Regions from separate parts of the Marinobacter sp. SS8-8 genome, predicted to be linked through region 1. Evidence: predicted binding sites of a transcription regulator. Region 1 holds the regulator's gene; each other region holds the start of a gene.
What was found. Region 1 encodes sigma-54, which starts transcription at its own class of promoters, with help from an activator protein. Its sites were predicted from a motif close to ANTGGCATNNANNTTGCTNT; they were not measured.
Positions count from the first base shown of each region.

Region 2: the regulator sigma-54 is predicted to act here: its motif matches at 1,480-1,499, upstream of flgB (flagellar basal body rod protein FlgB).
Region 3: the regulator sigma-54 is predicted to act here: its motif matches at 1,627-1,646, upstream of flgA (flagellar basal body P-ring formation chaperone FlgA).

Region 1 covers NZ_JASSVN010000001.1:248,671-251,943, reverse strand. Annotated here, with positions in the region: gene ptsN (PTS IIA-like nitrogen regulatory protein PtsN) at 1-331, opposite strand, end outside; gene hpf (ribosome hibernation promoting factor) at 418-726, opposite strand; gene QPL96_RS01070 (RNA polymerase factor sigma-54) at 827-2,353, opposite strand; gene lptB (LPS export ABC transporter ATP-binding protein) at 2,561-3,273, opposite strand, start outside; gene lptA (lipopolysaccharide transport periplasmic protein LptA) at 3,264-3,273, opposite strand, start outside.
Region 2 covers NZ_JASSVN010000006.1:18,959-22,231, forward strand. Annotated here, with positions in the region: gene QPL96_RS07930 (adenylate/guanylate cyclase domain-containing protein) at 1-314, opposite strand, end outside; gene QPL96_RS07935 (Mpo1-like protein) at 316-627, opposite strand; gene QPL96_RS07940 (nitroreductase) at 784-1,335, shown strand; gene flgB (flagellar basal body rod protein FlgB) at 1,566-1,964, shown strand; gene flgC (flagellar basal body rod protein FlgC) at 2,009-2,458, shown strand; gene QPL96_RS07955 (flagellar hook assembly protein FlgD) at 2,477-3,154, shown strand; gene QPL96_RS07960 (flagellar hook protein FlgE) at 3,182-3,273, shown strand, end outside.
Region 3 covers NZ_JASSVN010000006.1:119,805-123,077, reverse strand. Annotated here, with positions in the region: gene QPL96_RS08395 (protein-glutamate O-methyltransferase CheR) at 1-631, opposite strand, end outside; gene QPL96_RS08390 (chemotaxis protein CheV) at 669-1,598, opposite strand; gene flgA (flagellar basal body P-ring formation chaperone FlgA) at 1,798-2,499, shown strand; gene flgM (flagellar biosynthesis anti-sigma factor FlgM) at 2,659-2,985, shown strand; gene QPL96_RS08375 (flagella synthesis protein FlgN) at 2,993-3,273, shown strand, end outside.

The DNA of each region.
Region 1 (3,273 bases):
GCACAATCAGAGCGAAGATCAGATCTACCGGCTGGTTGTCGATGGCGTCGAACTCGACACTTTCTTCCAGCGTCATCAGTACGCCCACCACGTGATCCAGGCCTTCCAGGCGGCAGTGCGGGATGGCAATTCCCTGGCCAATACCGGTGCTGCCCAGACGTTCCCGTGAGATCAGGTTATTGAATATCTGGGTTTCACTGAGGGTATTGTCCTGGTGATTTATCTGCTCGGCAATAAACTCCAGAGCCCGTTTCTTGCTGGATGCCGACACCCGACAGAGGGTGAGCTCCGGTGCAAGTATGTTGTCTATGGTCAGGGATGTGTCGCTCATGGATCGACTGCATTTCCGTTAAAAAAAGGCTGCGACACGTAAGCCATGTCGCAGCTCGATTGGATGACTTGCATGAAAACAGCCAGTTAGCGAGAGCCGTTTCCGTGCATCCGGTCTACATTCTTTTCCTTGTGTTTGAGGATCTGGCGGTCCAGTTTGTCGATCAGGGCATCGATGGCTGCGTACATATCCTCATTTTCTGCCTTTGCGTGAAGGTCACCACCAACCACGTGCAGCGTGGCTTCCGCTATCTGGCGTACTTTTTCCACTTCCAGGGTTACCTGGCAGTTGCTGATATGGTCAAAGTGACGCTCGAGTTTCTGGAACTTCTCTGAAACATAATCCTTCAGTGCGGGAGTCAGTTCTACGTGATGGCCTGAAATATTGAGTTGCATAGGCGTCTCCTGTTGTCATCGTTCCGGCTCCTGGGAGCCGGTCTGGGTGCTGGTGCATTGTGCGCCGGCGAATAGTGCGTTGCGCCCGGACCCCGGGTGTTCAGACCAGTCGTTTGCGTTCGTTCGAAGGCGGAATGTGCATGGCCTCCCGGTACTTGGCAACTGTGCGTCGCGCAACCTTGATTCCCTGTTCCCCTAGCATGGCTGCAATTTTACTGTCGCTCAACGGCTTTTTGGGCATTTCCGCGGCAATCAGCTTTTTGATCATCGCGCGGATTGCCGTGGAAGAACATTCACCGCCTTCGTCAGTGCTGACATGGCTGGAGAAGAAATATTTCAGCTCGAAAATTCCCCGGGGGGTGTGCATGTATTTCTGGGTGGTTACCCGGGAAATCGTGGACTCATGCATCTCAACCGCCTGGGCGATATCAGAAAGGATCAGCGGTTTCATGGCTTCTTCACCCTGGTCCAGGAATCCTTGCTGGTGCTCGACAATGCGGGTCGCTACTTTCAGCAGGGTTTCATTACGGCTCTGCAGGCTCTTGATAAACCATTTCGCCTCCTGCAGCTGATCCCGCAGGTAAGTGTTGTCGGCACTGCTGTCCGCACGCCTTATAAGAGAAGCATAGCTGGCATTGACGCGGATGCGCGGGGCAATTTCCGGGTTCAGTTCAACGCGCCAGCGGCTGTTGTGCTTGCGAACAATCACATCCGGAATCACATAGTCAGGTTCGGCGCGGTCAATCACGTCACCGGGACGGGGATTGAGGCCGGTAATCAGGGCCAGTACATCCCGCAGTTGGTCTTCTTTCAGGCGGCTTCGGCGCAACAGTTGGGCGTAGTCGCGGTTGCCGAGCAGATTGATGTAATGGGTGATGACCAGGCGAGCCTGGGCCAGCCAGGGCGTCTCCGGCGGCAACTGGTTGAGCTGGATCAGCAGGCATTCCTGCAGGTCCCGGGCGAACACGCCAGGAGGGTCAAAATGCTGCAGCCGGTGCAGGACTGCCTCGACTTCATCCAGCTCAAGGGGGTCTTCTTCGTTTTCATCCAGCAACCCGGAATGAATCTCTTCCAGGGAACTGGTCAGGTAACCGCGCTCATCCACTGCATCCATCAAGGCGTGTGCAATGGCCTGGTCCCGTTCGCTCATCGGGGTCAGGTTCAGTTGCCATTCCAGGTGATCCTGAAGCGTGTCAGTGGGGGAGTTGCGGGTCTCGAAATCGTGATCGTTTTCGTCATCGTTCCGGGCGGCAGGTGCCGGTGCGGACTGGTAGATATCGTCCCAGGCGGTGTCGACCGGAAGATCGTCCGGAATGTTATCCGGGATTTCGTTTTCCGAGGACCAGTCCGGACCGTTTTCGCTTTCATCCCAGTCGGGTGAAGGCTCGGGAGCCGTTTCAGCGGCAGACTCGGTGGCATTGGCCTCCCGTTCGTCATTGCCGGTGTCGGTTTCCGGCTGATCCTCATTCTCGGACGTTTCCAGCATGGGGTTGGATTCCAGGGCCTGCTGGATTTCCTGCTGAAGGTCGAGAGTCGAAAGCTGTAGAAGCCGGATCGCCTGTTGCAGTTGGGGCGTCATGGTCAGGCTTTGACCCAGCTTTAACTGTAAGGAGGCTTTCATCACCATGGTTCAGGATCCGTCACTCATCAGCTCCCGGTGTCGTGGGTAGTGAAAAAAATCTTTATATGTCGGTTACTTGCCTTGGCTCTTTATTACCCTAGCAAGTTCTTTGCCGAGTTTACTTGCTACCGATCATCAAAACAATCCGGGGGTCAGATGAAATTGGGGTCAGATGAAAAGTTCATCTGACCCCAATTTCATCTGACCCCAATTTCACAGCCGGAACTCATCGCCCAGGTACACTTCCTTTACCTGCTGGTTGGCCAGAATGGATTCGGCATTACCGGAGGCGATGATGTGGCCACCGGAAACGATGTAGGCATTCTCGCAGATGTCCAGGGTCTCCCGTACGTTGTGGTCGGTAATCAGTACACCGATGCCCTTGTCCCGGAGATGCCGGATGATGTGTTTGATATCACTCACGGAAATGGGGTCGACACCGGCGAACGGCTCATCTAGGAGGATAAAGGCCGGCTCCATCGCCAGGGCCCTGGCAATTTCCACACGCCGGCGTTCGCCGCCGGACAGGGCCATGCCCATGCTGTCACGAATGTGGGTAATGTGGAATTCTTCGAGCAATTCTTCCTGCTTTTTTTCCCGCTCGGCCTTGCTCAGACCCTTGCGGGTTTCCAGAATGGCCATGATGTTGTCGCGCACCGACAGTTTGCGGAATACCGAGGCTTCCTGGGGCAGGTAGCCGATGCCCTGGCGCGCCCGGCCGTGCATGGGCAGATGAGTGATGTCGCGGCTGTCGATGGTGATCCGGCCGTGGTCGGCCGGAACCAGCCCCACGATCATGTAAAAGCAGGTGGTTTTACCGGCGCCATTGGGGCCCAGCAGACCCACAATTTCCCCGCTGCGGATTTCCAGGGAAACGTCGATCACCACTTTTTTCTGTTTATAACTCTTTGCCAGATTACTGGCCC
Region 2 (3,273 bases), on a different contig from region 1:
CCGCCAATCACACAATCCACAATGAGCATCTTATGACGGATGCGGGCGGAATGTCTCAGGAAGGTCTTACGGGTCAGTATGTGGGCTATGTGTGGCCATGTGAGAGCACCTGCTACCAGCCACAGCAACGGCTGCGGAAAGGCGCCCTGGAGAACACCTGTTACGATAATCGCCGCCGTAGACGTGTACGCCAGTAATCGGCCGCTGTAATCCGGCATCGGCGGTATGACGATCGTACTGCCGGAGCCCTCGGTAGCCATCGACTTGACTATGGAGGTGCTGGCTTTTCGCAGATCGGCCGGTACGCTCATCATTTCAGAAACGGATCCGGCCGATAAGTATGTCCCGGAACATGACCCAGTCCCCCATCAGGCTGTACAGTGGGTACCTGAAGGTTGCAGGGCGGTTTTTCTCAAACATGAAATGGCCGGCCCAGGCAAACCCATAGCCGATGACCGGCAGGGTCAGAAGCCACGCCAGTTTTCCGGAGGTGATCGCCCAGACAGCGACCAGAAGAACCAGAAGGCTACCGACAAAGTGCAGCCTGCGACAGGTTGCATCGCTGTGTTCTTCAAGATAGTAAGGATAGAATTTGGAAAAGCTGTTGAAGGTTCGCTGGTTGCTCATTGTGTTGCTTCTCACCGTTGCAGGACTGCGGCATTTTATAATTGTTGGCAGCGCCGACTACGACTAAAGATTAACAGCATTAGGTACAAGCCACAATTCACAGCCAGTAATTGTGCCCATGCCCATTTTCACACAGCCCTAAAATAGTGAGACGATATGACAGCAGTTACGGATTTCCTGCTTAACCGGTCCTCTGAACCCAGGCTGGAAGCGCCCGCGCCAGACAGGGAAACCCTGAACACGGCCTTTGCCTGCGCCGCCCGCGCTCCGGATCATGCCTTGTTGCGGCCATGGCGTTATCTGGTCGTAGAAGGTGAGGGGCTGAAGGCTCTCGGGGAACTGTTTGCCTCCACCTGTGCCAACAACAGTGACGAGCAGGAAATCGAAAAGCTCCGGCGCGCGCCTCTGCGGGCACCCATGGTCATTGTTGGTATTGCCTCGCCGAGGCCCCACCCCAGAGTCCCGGAAGTGGAGCAGGTGATGTCTGCGGCTGCTGGCATGAGCTTTCTTGGGCTGGCCCTTCAGGATGCCGGTTATGGTGTAATGTGGCGCACCGGTGCTGTCGCCTATCATTCAGCCGTGCATAAAGGGCTGGGGCTGGATGACCATGAGCAGGTTATCGGCTTTCTTTATACGGGGAGTGTCTCCGCTGCAAAGCCTGCCGTTCTCCGGCCCGGGGTGGAGGAGTTCGTCCGTCACTGGCCTTAACGGGTAACAGCGGCTTTCCCCGGCGAGGGTCGGGGAAGCAGTTTGCCGCTTTCGAGGCTCTTCTTCCCCCTTCTCCCGTTCCCGATTTCTCTCACTAACCCTGAGAACCCTGGCGCTTTGTACTATTCAGAGCGTCTTTCAAATTCTGGCATCTACCTTGCTTTAATTCTGTCAGAGAGCACAGCCGGCAAAATCAGGTCGGCGTACTGGTGCGGTTTTCGGGAGGCAACATGGCAATTACGTTCGATAAGGCTTTGGGTATTCATCAATACGCGGTGGAAACGCGGGTCAGGCGTGCCGAAGTTCTGGCAAACAACCTGGCGAACGCTGACACTCCGGGCTTCAAGGCCCGTGATGTGGACTTCCAGGCGATGATGCAGAAGGCCCAGGAGTCCGTCAGCGGCTTCCGGATGGCGAAAACAAACGAGGCTCACATGGATACCTCCCGGTCTGCGTCGGAGAGCGATCTTTTGTATCGGGTGCCATACCAGCCGTCGGTCGACGGTAATACTGTGGATGCCCAGCAGGAGCAGTCACGCTTCATGCGTAACGCCATGGACTTCCAGGCCAGTTTCCAGTTCCTGAACAGCAAGTACAGCGGTTTGACCAAAGCCCTGAAGGGCGAATAAGCCGCAGTCACGGGGTTAGCGAAGGTTAGCGAAGGAGAATTATCATGTCACTGGGCAGCATTTTTGATATCGCCGGTTCCGGTATGACAGCGCAATCGCTGCGGCTGAATACAACCGCGTCCAACATTGCCAATGCCGAAACAGCCAGCTCAAGTACCGGTGAAACCTACCGGGCCAGAAAGCCGGTGTTCTCAGCCATTCAGCAATCACTCCTGAACCCGGGGCAGGGTGGCATGCCGATGGCTGCCGGTCAGGGCCCCGGTGCCGGCGTCAGGGTTGAAGGCATCGTGGAAAGTGACGCTGAGCTTCAGATGCGTTACGAACCCTACCACCCGGCGGCGAATGACGATGGATTTGTCTATTACCCCAATGTGAACGTGGTCGAAGAGATGGCTGACATGATGTCGTCGTCCAGAAGTTTCCAGATGAATGTGGATGTCATGAACACTGCCAAGTCCATGATGCAGCGCATTCTGACTCTTGGTCAGCAGTAACAGGGTGAGGAGCACAACATGACCGCAGTAAATGCAACAGACGCGTCGGATGTTCTGAGCCAATACCAGCTGAAGCAACAGAATGGCGGCCAGGGCACCAGTGAGCTCGGCCGGAATGAGTTCATGGAACTGATGCTGGCACAGCTGAAAAACCAGAACCCGCTGGAACCACAGGACAACGGCGCGTTTATCTCCCAGTTGGCCCAGTTCAGCTCACTGGAGGAGATGCAGAACCTCTCAGGTACGGTTGAAGATGTGGTGGGCCAGTTCCGTTCCACCCAGGCGCTGCAGGCCTCTGCCATGGTCGGCAAAACCGTGCTTGCCCCTTCCCAGGTCGGGATTCTGGGTGCGGATGGTGAGATCAGCGGCACTATTGAAGTGCCGGCATCGACCGGTGGGCTCCGGCTTTCGATCCAGGGACAGAATGGTGAGCTGGTACGACAGATTGATATGGGTAGTAGTCCGGCGGGTGTGACCTCATTCCGCTGGGATGGCCAGGACGGCAACGGCAATCCCTTGCCGCCGGGCTCCTACCGGATTGTAGCCGAGGCTTCCTACCCGGATGGGCCGCAGCAGTTGGGTACGATGGTAAGTGCCAATGTTGACAGCGTGTCCCTGGGTCAGGGCGGCTCCATTACCCTGAATCTCGCAGGCATGGGCTCCATCGCCCTGTCTGATGTAAAACAAATTAACTGATACCGGTGAAACACCAAGAGGTGAGCCATGGGATTTAATACGGGTTTGAGTGGTCTTCGCGCGGCATCGGTGGATCTGGACGTCACCGGTAACAATATTGCCAACGCCAGCACCGTGGG
Region 3 (3,273 bases), on a different contig from region 1:
TGCCAAGTATGTATCGCTCCAGCAAGTTCAGTTCCTTGAACTCCACCATGGTCTTGATCTGTGGCTTGATTTGCCAGCCACCGTTCAGGGACGGCGTAAAGAACTGTTTCTGTCGCTCCGGTGATAACCCGCGACCAATGGCGATCATCTCGTACTCGCCCTTACGGGCAACCTCAAGCACGCTTTTGGAAATATCAGTTGCGGTGATTCTCACATCACGCAACTTGCCTGGCCGGAGCCTTCGGAACTCCTCCACGATCATGGCAATCGAATAAGGTTCCTGCCCGGTTGAACAAGCGGCAGACCAGATTCGAAGTGGCTGGCTGGAATTGCGCTCTGCAAATTCGGGAAGCAGTTTCTCCCGAAGGATCCGGAACGGATGGTCGTCGCGGAACCACAGGGTTTCATTGGTGGTCATGGCGTCAATAACCACTTCACGCAAGCCACCCCGGCCGGGCCGCCTGAGGCGATCAAGGAGCTCACCGAGCGAGTTCAGGCTGTTCTCCTCGAGAATCCGGCGTAACCGGCTTTTCACCAGGTACTGCTTGTTCTCTCCCAGCAAAATCCCACAGGCATCCTGCAGGAACGACTTGAAGGCTTCATATTCCTGTGGCGTTATATCCGCTTTCATTGAATCTCTGTTCTGAGTGAATCTCTGAGCAGCTTCATCAACCCTGGTCGATGATTTCCATTACCCGCTCGGCGAGTTCGTCCGGACTGAACTTTGCCATGAAGTCGTCGGCACCGACCTTCCTGACCATGGCCTGATTAAAGACCCCACTGAGAGAGGTGTGAAGCATGATAAACATATCAGCAAGGGCCGGATCCCCCTTGAGCTTCGTCACCAGCGTGTAGCCGTCCATCTCCGGCATTTCAACATCGGAAATGATCAGGGAGAAATGATCCTTTGCCCGCGAACCGTCGGCAGTGACTTCCTTCAGGTACTGATAAGCCTGCTTGCCGTCATTCCTGGTGACGACTTCCATTCCGATAGCCGTCAGGCAACGCTCTATCTGGCGACGGGCCACGGACGAATCATCCACCACCAGGATGGGCAGGTGGCCGGGCACCCGATCAGCACTCTTGCTCACCACGGCTTCGGTGACATCCTCACCGAACGGAGAAACTTCTGCAAGAATCTTTTCTACATCAATGATTTCTACCAGCTTGTCATCGATTTTGGTAACAGCGGTAAGATAGACATCCCTTCCAGCACCCTTGGGCGGCGGCAGGATATCCTCCCAGTTCATGTTCATGATCCGGTCAACACCCGTAACCAGGAAGCCCTGGGTTTTACGGTTGTACTCGGTAATGATGACAAAACTGGTTGCCAACTCTTGCTGGGGAATTCCGGGCAATCCAATGGACATGCTCAGATCAATAATCGGAATGGTTTCGCTCCGGATATGGGCGACCCCCCTGACGACGTTCCGGCTATTGGGAATGGATGACAGCTTGGGACATTGCAAAATCTCCTTCACCTTGAAAACGTTAATTCCGTATATCTGACGCCCTCTCAAACGGAAAAGAAGGAGCTCAAGGCGATTCTGCCCTACCAGCTGTGTGCGCTGGTTTACGCTGTCCAACACCCCTGCCATTTTGTTTCTCCTGGCTGGCCGGCTTTACGCCGGCATATATCTTGCTAGCTACTTAATAGACGCTGAATAATCGCCTGATCGACAGAAAACCGTCATCTCAGCAGCGGGTCAGCCAACTTAACGGCCACTTTCCCAGAACCCTTAGCATTGTTCGGGTTTTTCTGCCCTGACATTGACAGCATAGGACAAACTCATACATATGCGCACCACCAATTTTGCCCTACTCCTGCTAATGTCCAGCCTGAGCGGCCCGTTGCTGGCTCAAACCACTGCCGAACAGATCCGGCAGGCCGCCCTGACGTTTCTGGGCGACTTTGCCAACAAACAGACCAGTATGGGCTATACGGTTTCCTTTGAGCCCGAGTCCATCGATAACCGCCTCGCCCTCGCCGAATGCGGACGCCCCCTGAGCGTCGAGTTCAGCGGCGACCCCTGGAAGAGTACAAGCCCGTCCCTGCTGATAGCCTGTGACGGAAACCGCCCCTGGCGAATGTTCGTTACGGCCTCCGTCTCAATCCATGGGTCCGCCCTGATTGCAACCCGCCCCCTGACTCGCGGTGAGCGGATTACCCCAGATCTCGTGACGCACCAGTCCGTGGAGATCAATGCCTCAAGACGCGGAACGATAACCGAAACCGGACAAGCGGTAGGAATGGAGGTTCGGCGATCCATAAATGCCGGTTCTTTGATCACGCCGGATATGCTCTCTGCCCCGGATGCGATAGAGCGTGGGGATCATGTTATCATCACGGCCAGAACCGGCGGATTTTCGGTGCGTTCCCGCGGTAAGGCTCTGGCCAGCGCAGGCATAGGAGAGCAGGTTCTGGTCGAGAATCTGAGTTCCTCACGTACGGTAAAGGCAAACGTTGTCGCCCCCGGCCGTGTTGAGATTCCGATGTAGCCGCGCCTCGGCAGCACTTTGCCGGACCCGGCAAGATTCTGCCGGGCCCGGTGACAGTAGCAAAAAGTTTCTAAAGGTTTCTGCGGTTCCGCCGTTAAGAAGACATAAACTCGAGTAAGCGTCGCAAATGGTTGGCGCATCAGGCAAGCAGGTATCGATATGTCAGTTGACTTCAATGGAATTGGCCCCGGCCAGGTCAACACTCAGAGAACCACGGTCGACAAGGGCGCTGGTGCTCAGAGCAGCCAGCCGGCGACCAACGAGCAGGCAAAAACCCAGACCCTGGGAGCCCGGGGTGAAAACGTAAGCCTGAGCAGTCAGGCCAGGAATCTCAAACAACTGGAACAGAAGCTGGGTGATTATCCTGAGATGGATGATGACCGTATTGAGCAGATCCGTTCCGCTCTCGAAAACGGAACCTACAAAATTGACGCCGAAAAACTGGCCCAGAAAATGCTGGAGATGGATAAAAGCATTTTTGGGTGAGTAAATCATGGCAGCAATCGATGATCTGAAGACACTTCTATCCCAGGATGTCAGCCAACTGGACGCACTCGCTGACATCCTCGGCAGGGAAAAAAACTGCCTTGCCACATCCGATCTCCAGGCTCTGAACGAATTGACCAGAGAGAAAAACGATCTTCTCGGGGCCATTCGTGAGCGGGCAAAGCAGAAAATCCGGACACTGGTTCAGATGGGCTATCGCCCCGAGAGCGGAGAACCCTCCCGTTTTATTCTCAGTGCGGGCCTTTCTGAGCTCTATCAGCTCTGGCA